Regions from separate parts of the Embleya sp. NPDC050493 genome, predicted to be linked through region 2. Evidence: riboswitches for the same ligand, from Rfam matches in the RefSeq annotation. Region 2 holds a riboswitch; the other holds the start of a gene.

Region 1 (3,209 bases), on a different contig from region 2:
CCCGCCGGGCCGCAATCCCACCGCCGCCGAGCTGGCCGCCGCACACGGGCGCAGCATCCCGGACGTGATCGGGCCCGACCTTCGAGTGTTGTTCTGCGGGATCAACCCGGGCCTGTGGTCCGGCGCCACCGGTCGGCACTTCGCCCGTCCGGGGAACCGGTTCTGGCCCGCGCTGTACGCGTCCGGGTTCACACCTCGCCTGCTCGCTCCGACCGAGCAGGACGAGCTGCTCGCGCTCGGCCTCGGCATCACCAATGTGGTGGCCCGCACCACCGCCCGCGCGGACGAGTTGACCAAGGACGAGTACATCGCGGGTGGCGCGGCGCTCACGGCCAGGGTGCACCGGTACCGACCGGCCTGGCTGGCGGTGTTGGGCATCGGCGCGTACCGGACCGGCTTCGGCCGGCCGAAGGCGGTGGTCGGCCGACAGCACGAGACGATCGGCGACACCGGGATCTGGGTGCTGCCGAACCCGAGCGGCCTGAACGCGCACTGGACGGCGGCGGCGCTGGCCGAGGCGTTCGCCGAACTCCGGGCGGCGAGCTCCTCGCGCGCGGACGAGGCCGCCGAGGGCCACGCGGCCCCGGAAGCCCCGGCGGGCCCCGAGGGACGGGGCGCCGCGCCGCCGGCATGAGGCGGCCCGGGCCGGCGACCCCGCGCGGCGGCACGCCGTCCGCCGATGCCCGATGCCCGGAGCCCGGAGCCCGGGTTCCCGGGCGAGTCGGACCGTTTCGACTACCTGTATCCGAGTCGATACGTCAATCGACCGAGTGGCATCACCCGGTTGGTGGTTACTTCACGCCCCCTCGCGCGGTTGGATCGGCATGAAGATCCTGCGGGCCCCGTTCGGGCCGTGGCCCACCGAGACGATCGAGACCCCCGTCTACGAGGCGTTGGTCGCGGAGTGGCGCGACTCGGGCCGGGAGGTGCCGGGAGCGGTGGACCGACCACACGACCGCCCGGCCCGACACGCCCGCCCGCCGTACTCCGGGCCGCGGACCGGCCGTCCCTGAGCCTGCGCACCGCCCGCGCCCGCGGCGGACCGCCCGACCGCCTCCGCCGCCCGCCGGGCGCGGCGCGGAGACCCGTTCTCGGGTCGCCCCGGCCGCCGCCCTCGCGGCGGATGCGGCAGGCCCCACGACACCCCGCCGCCCGGCGTGTCGCGCGACCGCTCGACGCGGTGCACGCGAGTACCGTCGTGCCGGGCATCCGGCGGGAGCCGGTCCCGCACCGCCCGCAGGGCACCGCCGCGCCCGGTGCCCTGGGGCCGCACCGCCGGGGGCGGGCCCGCCGGTGGCGATCCGTGGTACGCCGAGAACCGCGACACGACACAACACCTGGGGGTGCAACGACCACCCCGCCACTACATATATGCTCTGCGACGCAGCTGGTTCGCCGTTCCGAGTTCAGCGGAAAGGCGACGCGAGAGGGAATCCGGTGTGAAGCCGGAACTGCCCCGCAGCGGTGAGCGGGAACGAACGTCGTCATGGAGCGCCGAACGCCGAGAGGCATTCGGGAAGCGACGACCACTAGGTACTCCGCGGTCCGCCGAGCATGCCGTGCCCGGCGGTGCCCCGGCATGCCCGCGAGTCCGAATACCTGCCGGCTGCCCGTGCCTTCGGGCGCGGGGTCACCTGTACGTACGAGCTCGCGAGGAGAGAGCACGTGACCGTTGTGGACAGCGTGGGCGCGACCCGGATGCGGATCGACGAAAGCCCCGAGGACCAACTGGCAACCCTGGTGCGCACCCAGGCGCGCGATCTGCCGGAGGTCGATCCGGATCGGGTCGTCCGCCGGGTCGTCGCGGGCCTGAACGAGGGCGCGGACAAGGGCGCCGCCGCGGACCTGGCGGTGCGCACCGCGGCCGAGCTGATCGCCGAGGAGCCCGCCTACTCGCGGCTCGCCGCGCGCCTGCTCGCCGGCCGGATCGCGGACGAGGCGCTGGCGGCCGGCGTCACCTCGTTCAGCGCCGGCATCGCGCTCGGTCGCCGGGAGGGCGTCATCGGCGCGGAGACCGCGGCGTTCGTCGCGAAGCACGCCGCCGAACTGGACGCCGCCGTGGACGTCGAAGGCGACCGCAGGTTCGAGTACTTCGGCCTGCGCACCGTGTACGACCGCTACCTGCTGCGCCACCCGGTCTCGCGCAAGGTGGTCGAGACGCCGCAGCACTTCCTGCTGCGGGTGGCGTGCGGCCTGGCCCGGGAGCCCGGCGAGGCGATCGGTTTCTACCGGCTGATGTCCTCGCTCGCCTACCTGCCCAGCTCGCCGACGCTGTTCAACTCCGGCACGGTGCACACCCAGATGTCCTCGTGCTACCTGCTCGACTCGCCCAAGGACGAGCTGGAGTCGATCTACGACATGTACGGGCGGATCGCCCGGCTGTCGAAGTTCGCCGGCGGCATCGGCGTGGCATGGTCGCGGGTGCGTTCGCGCGGCTCGCTGATCCGCGGCACCAACGGGCACTCCAACGGCATCGTGCCGTGGCTCAAGACGCTCGACTCGTCGGTGGCCGCGGTCAACCAGGGCGGCCGACGCAAGGGCGCGGCCTGCGTGTACCTGGAGACGTGGCACCCGGACATCCTGGAGTTCCTCGAACTGCGCGAGAACACCGGTGAGGACGCGCGCCGCGCGCACAACCTCAACCTGGCCAACTGGGTGCCGGACCTGTTCATGCGCCGGGTCGAGGAGGACGGCGTCTGGTCGCTGTTCGACCCGAACGAGCTGCCCGAACTGCCCGATCTGTGGGGCGCCGAGTTCGACCGGGTCTACGAAGCCGCCGAGCGGGACGGCCGGTTCGTCCGGCAGATGCCCGCGCGCGACCTGTACGCCCGGATGATGCGCACGCTCGCGCAGACCGGCAACGGCTGGATGACCTTCAAGGACGCGGCCAACCGCACCTGCAACCAGGCCGCGGAGCCGGGCAACGTGGTGCACCTGTCCAACCTGTGCACCGAGATCCTGGAGGTCACCAGCGACGGCGAGACGGCCGTGTGCAACCTCGGCTCGGTCAACCTCGGCGCGCACGTGGTCGCCGGCGAGGGCATGGACTGGGACAAGCTGCGCGCGACGGTCCGCACCGCGGTGGTCTTCCTGGACCGGGTCATCGACATCAACTACTACCCGACCGACCAGGCCGCCGCGTCCAACCCGCGCTGGCGCCCGGTGGGCCTGGGGCTGATGGGCCTGCAGGACGTGTTCTTCACGCTCGG
Region 2 (3,209 bases):
CAGCCGTTCGGCCCGAGCAGGGCCAGCGCGCGGCCGGCCGGAACGGCCAGGGACAACCCGCTCAACACCGGCGGCCCGTCCTCGTAGGCGTAGCCGATCTCTCGTACCCGCAACGGAATCACGGCACCACCGATACCAGGAGAAGGGTGGCGGCGACGACCGCCGCCACCACGAACAAGGAGCCCGCCACGAAGGCGCGCGAGATCCGTACCTCGTCCACGAGCACCCGCAGGCGCCCGTCGTAGCCGCGCCCGGCCAGGCCCGCCTCCAGGCGTTGGGCGCGAGCGAACGCGTGCACGAACACCGCCGAGCCGAGCCCGGCCACCGAGCGCCACCGGGCCCGACGGGTGCGATGGCCCAGTCGGCCGGCCTGCGCCTGGTTGATCCTCGCGGTCGTGTCGTAGAGCACGAACAACATCCGGTACATCACCGCCGCGACGTCCACCACGGCGGCCGGGACACCCACCCGGGTCAGCCGGGGCAACACGTCCGACAGCGGCGTGGTGAACGCGAACAGCAACATCGCGAGGCCGGCGGCACCGGAGCGGGCGAGCAACTCGGCCGCGTGGCGCGGTCCGTCCTCGGCCCACCCGACGCCGTCCGCGCCGATGCTCACGAGCAGCGTCAGGGCGCCGGTGGCGGCGAAGCCGAGCGGGGCACGGGCGGCCCGCCACAACCGCCGGGCGGGCACCTTGGCGAACCCGAACGCGACGACCAGGACGGTCCCGGCGACCAGGACCGCGCCCGGCCACGGCGGCAGCGCGACCGCGCAGCCGAGCAGCCCGAAGGAGAGCACGGCCTTGTCGGCCGGGTGGCGGCGGCGCCACGAACTCGCGTGCGCCGCCGCATCGATCGGCAACACGGGATCAGCGACCCGGGACCGATACCGGTGCCTCGGCGGCGGCGTCCGCCGGATCGTCGGGTGTGTCCGCGGCCTCCGGCGCGAGTCGGCGACGGGTGCGCTTGACGCCGAACACGTAGCCGACCACGCCTGCGCCGACCGCGGCCTGCAACGCGAACAGGCCGGACTCGATCTCGCCGGACGGCGGTTCGTACAGCGGGCTGAACCACGGTTCGTAGTCCGGGTCGTTCTCGGTGATCGCGGTCTCGGCCTGGGTGTCGGAGCCCGCGAACGGCTCGTCCTTGTGGTCGCCCATCCCGAACACCACGGGCAGCGCCGCGAGCAGCACCACGGCCAGCACGATCAGCAGGTTGATCTTCGTCGAGCGCTTCACTTGGTCTTCTCCTCCTCGCGCGCGACCCGCGCGTCGGTGACCACACCGAGGCGGATCAGGTCGCCTCGGCTGGACTGCCGCAGCAAGCGCACGACCAGGACGGTCAGCAGACCCTCACTGATCGCCAGCGGGATCTGGGTGAGCGAGAAGATGCCGCCGAACTTGGCCAGGGCGCCGGGGAATCCACTGTCGGGGTCGGGGAAGGCGAGGGCCAGTTGCACGCTTGTCACGCAGTACGTGCTCAGGTCCGCGACGAACGCGCCCAGGAACACCGCGACATCCAGCGGCATGGTGCCGCCGCGTCGATCGAGTAGTGAGCGGGCCAGTCGATAGGCGCCGTAACCCGCCCACGGGCCGACGATCGCCATCGAGAACGCGTTCGCGCCGAGTGTGGTCAGCCCGCCGTGCGCCAGCAACAACGCCTGGAAGAGCAGGGTGATCGTGCCCAACACGGCCATGATCGGTGGTCGGAACAGGATGGCGCCCAGTCCGGTACCGGTGGGATGCGAGCAACTCCCGGTGACGGAGGGGATCTTCAGCGCGGACAGCACGAACGAGAACGCGCCGGACGCGCCCAGCAGCAGGGTGTTCTCGGGGCGGTCGCGTACCTCGCGGGTGAGCGCGCGGGCACCGTGGACGACGAACGGGGTCGACGCGACGCCCCAGGCGACGGCGTGTTCCCAGGGCAGATAGCCCTCGGCGATATGCATGAGGAAGGGTCCCTCTCCAACACCTCGTGGACGGACGATCGCCGTGGCCGGTCTCCTGGCTGACGGGTCGTACGTTCACGTCTCCGCCTTCCCGGGGCCGCGCAAGCGGTCCCAGTGGCTTCCCCGAGACGACGAATCAACGTTTTCGCGGGGGTGGAGGAGAACTTCCCGATCACAGTGGCGAGGGCCGCGCCGGCATCGAACCGGCTTCCCGAACACCACGGCGAGCCGACACTAGTGGTCGGATGGACATGGCGACAAGGTGGCTTTTGCAAACCGTGCGCAAGACCACAAGATGGGCGGAGCGGCCGATCAATAGCCGCATTCCGGAAACGGGCCGCGGCTGTCCGGGCCATGCGCGCACTCGCGCGGTCCACGCGCCGGGGCGGGCCCGCGGGAGGGCGACCCGGGTCGCAGGCGGCGCGGACGAGTGCGGTGCGGCCGGCTCAGTCGAGGCCGGGGCCGCGGCCGCGGACGACCAGGGTGCCCGCCACCCGATCGCCGACCCGCTGCCGTCGCTCGCTGCCGAGCACCGCGGTCAGCCCGATCGCGCCGAGTGCGAACGCGTCGACGGCCAACAGCAGCCAGCGGATCCCGAGTTGGCGCCGGCCGGCACGTCCGCCGGAAACGTCCACGACGCGGATGCCGAACACCTGCATGCCCCACGTGCGCCCGTCGTGCTCGGCGGGACGCAGGACCCAGTACCAGAACAGGATCGCGACCGCGACGACGATCACGCCGGCGGTGATCGTCGCGGTCAGCGGACCGCTGCGGATCGAGCCGTCGGGGTGCGTGGGCAGCAGGACGAACAGCAACATCGCGGCCCCGGGCAACAGCGCGGAGGCCACCACGTCCACCAGGAACTGGCCGATTCGGCGCCACAGCACCGAGGGGACGAGCGGACTCTCGACCGCGGGCAGCCACAGTCGGGCACCCGACCGGGCGGGACGTGCCGAGCGCGCGAAGTGCTGCGGAAGGCTCCGTTCGTACATGTCCTTGTACTTTCCGCTACCGGGCGAGTTGACTCCCGGCGCGGCCGGATATCGCAGAGATTGCGCCCGGTCGGCGGACATGGGGGCCGACCGGGCACGGAGGGGAGGCGGGCGGTCACCGGAATCGACCGGAGGACGTCGTTCGGTGACCCGAAGCCGAGTCGTGCGGTGCCGCGCCGCGCCGTATCGAGCCGAGCCCGCACCGCGACGCGGCGGACGTGGTCCGGCGCGGCGCCGGCCGCTCAGGGCGTCATCGGACCGTCGGCCCCGAA

What was found. Region 2 has a riboswitch for cobalamin ahead of ACIBM5_RS04410 (energy-coupling factor ABC transporter permease). Riboswitches for the same ligand answer to the same signal wherever they lie in the genome.
Region 1: it holds a riboswitch for cobalamin, as region 2 does, so the genes downstream of both, ACIBM5_RS36550 (ribonucleoside-diphosphate reductase subunit alpha) here and ACIBM5_RS04410 (energy-coupling factor ABC transporter permease) in region 2, are expected to answer to the same signal.

The regions. Positions count from the first base shown of each region.
Region 1 is NZ_JBITHP010000027.1:8,802-12,010, reverse strand. Features, by position in the region: gene mug (G/U mismatch-specific DNA glycosylase) at 1-634, shown strand, start outside; gene ACIBM5_RS36555 (hypothetical protein) at 825-1,013, shown strand; cobalamin riboswitch at 1,372-1,622, shown strand; gene ACIBM5_RS36550 (ribonucleoside-diphosphate reductase subunit alpha) at 1,699-3,209, shown strand, end outside.
Region 2 is NZ_JBITHP010000002.1:240,255-243,463, forward strand. Features, by position in the region: gene ACIBM5_RS04395 (energy-coupling factor ABC transporter ATP-binding protein) at 1-122, opposite strand, end outside; gene cbiQ (cobalt ECF transporter T component CbiQ) at 119-862, opposite strand; gene ACIBM5_RS04405 (energy-coupling factor ABC transporter substrate-binding protein) at 867-1,235, opposite strand; gene ACIBM5_RS04410 (energy-coupling factor ABC transporter permease) at 1,232-1,945, opposite strand; cobalamin riboswitch at 1,973-2,183, opposite strand; gene ACIBM5_RS04415 (RDD family protein) at 2,392-2,937, opposite strand; gene ACIBM5_RS04420 (class II aldolase/adducin family protein) at 3,180-3,209, opposite strand, start outside.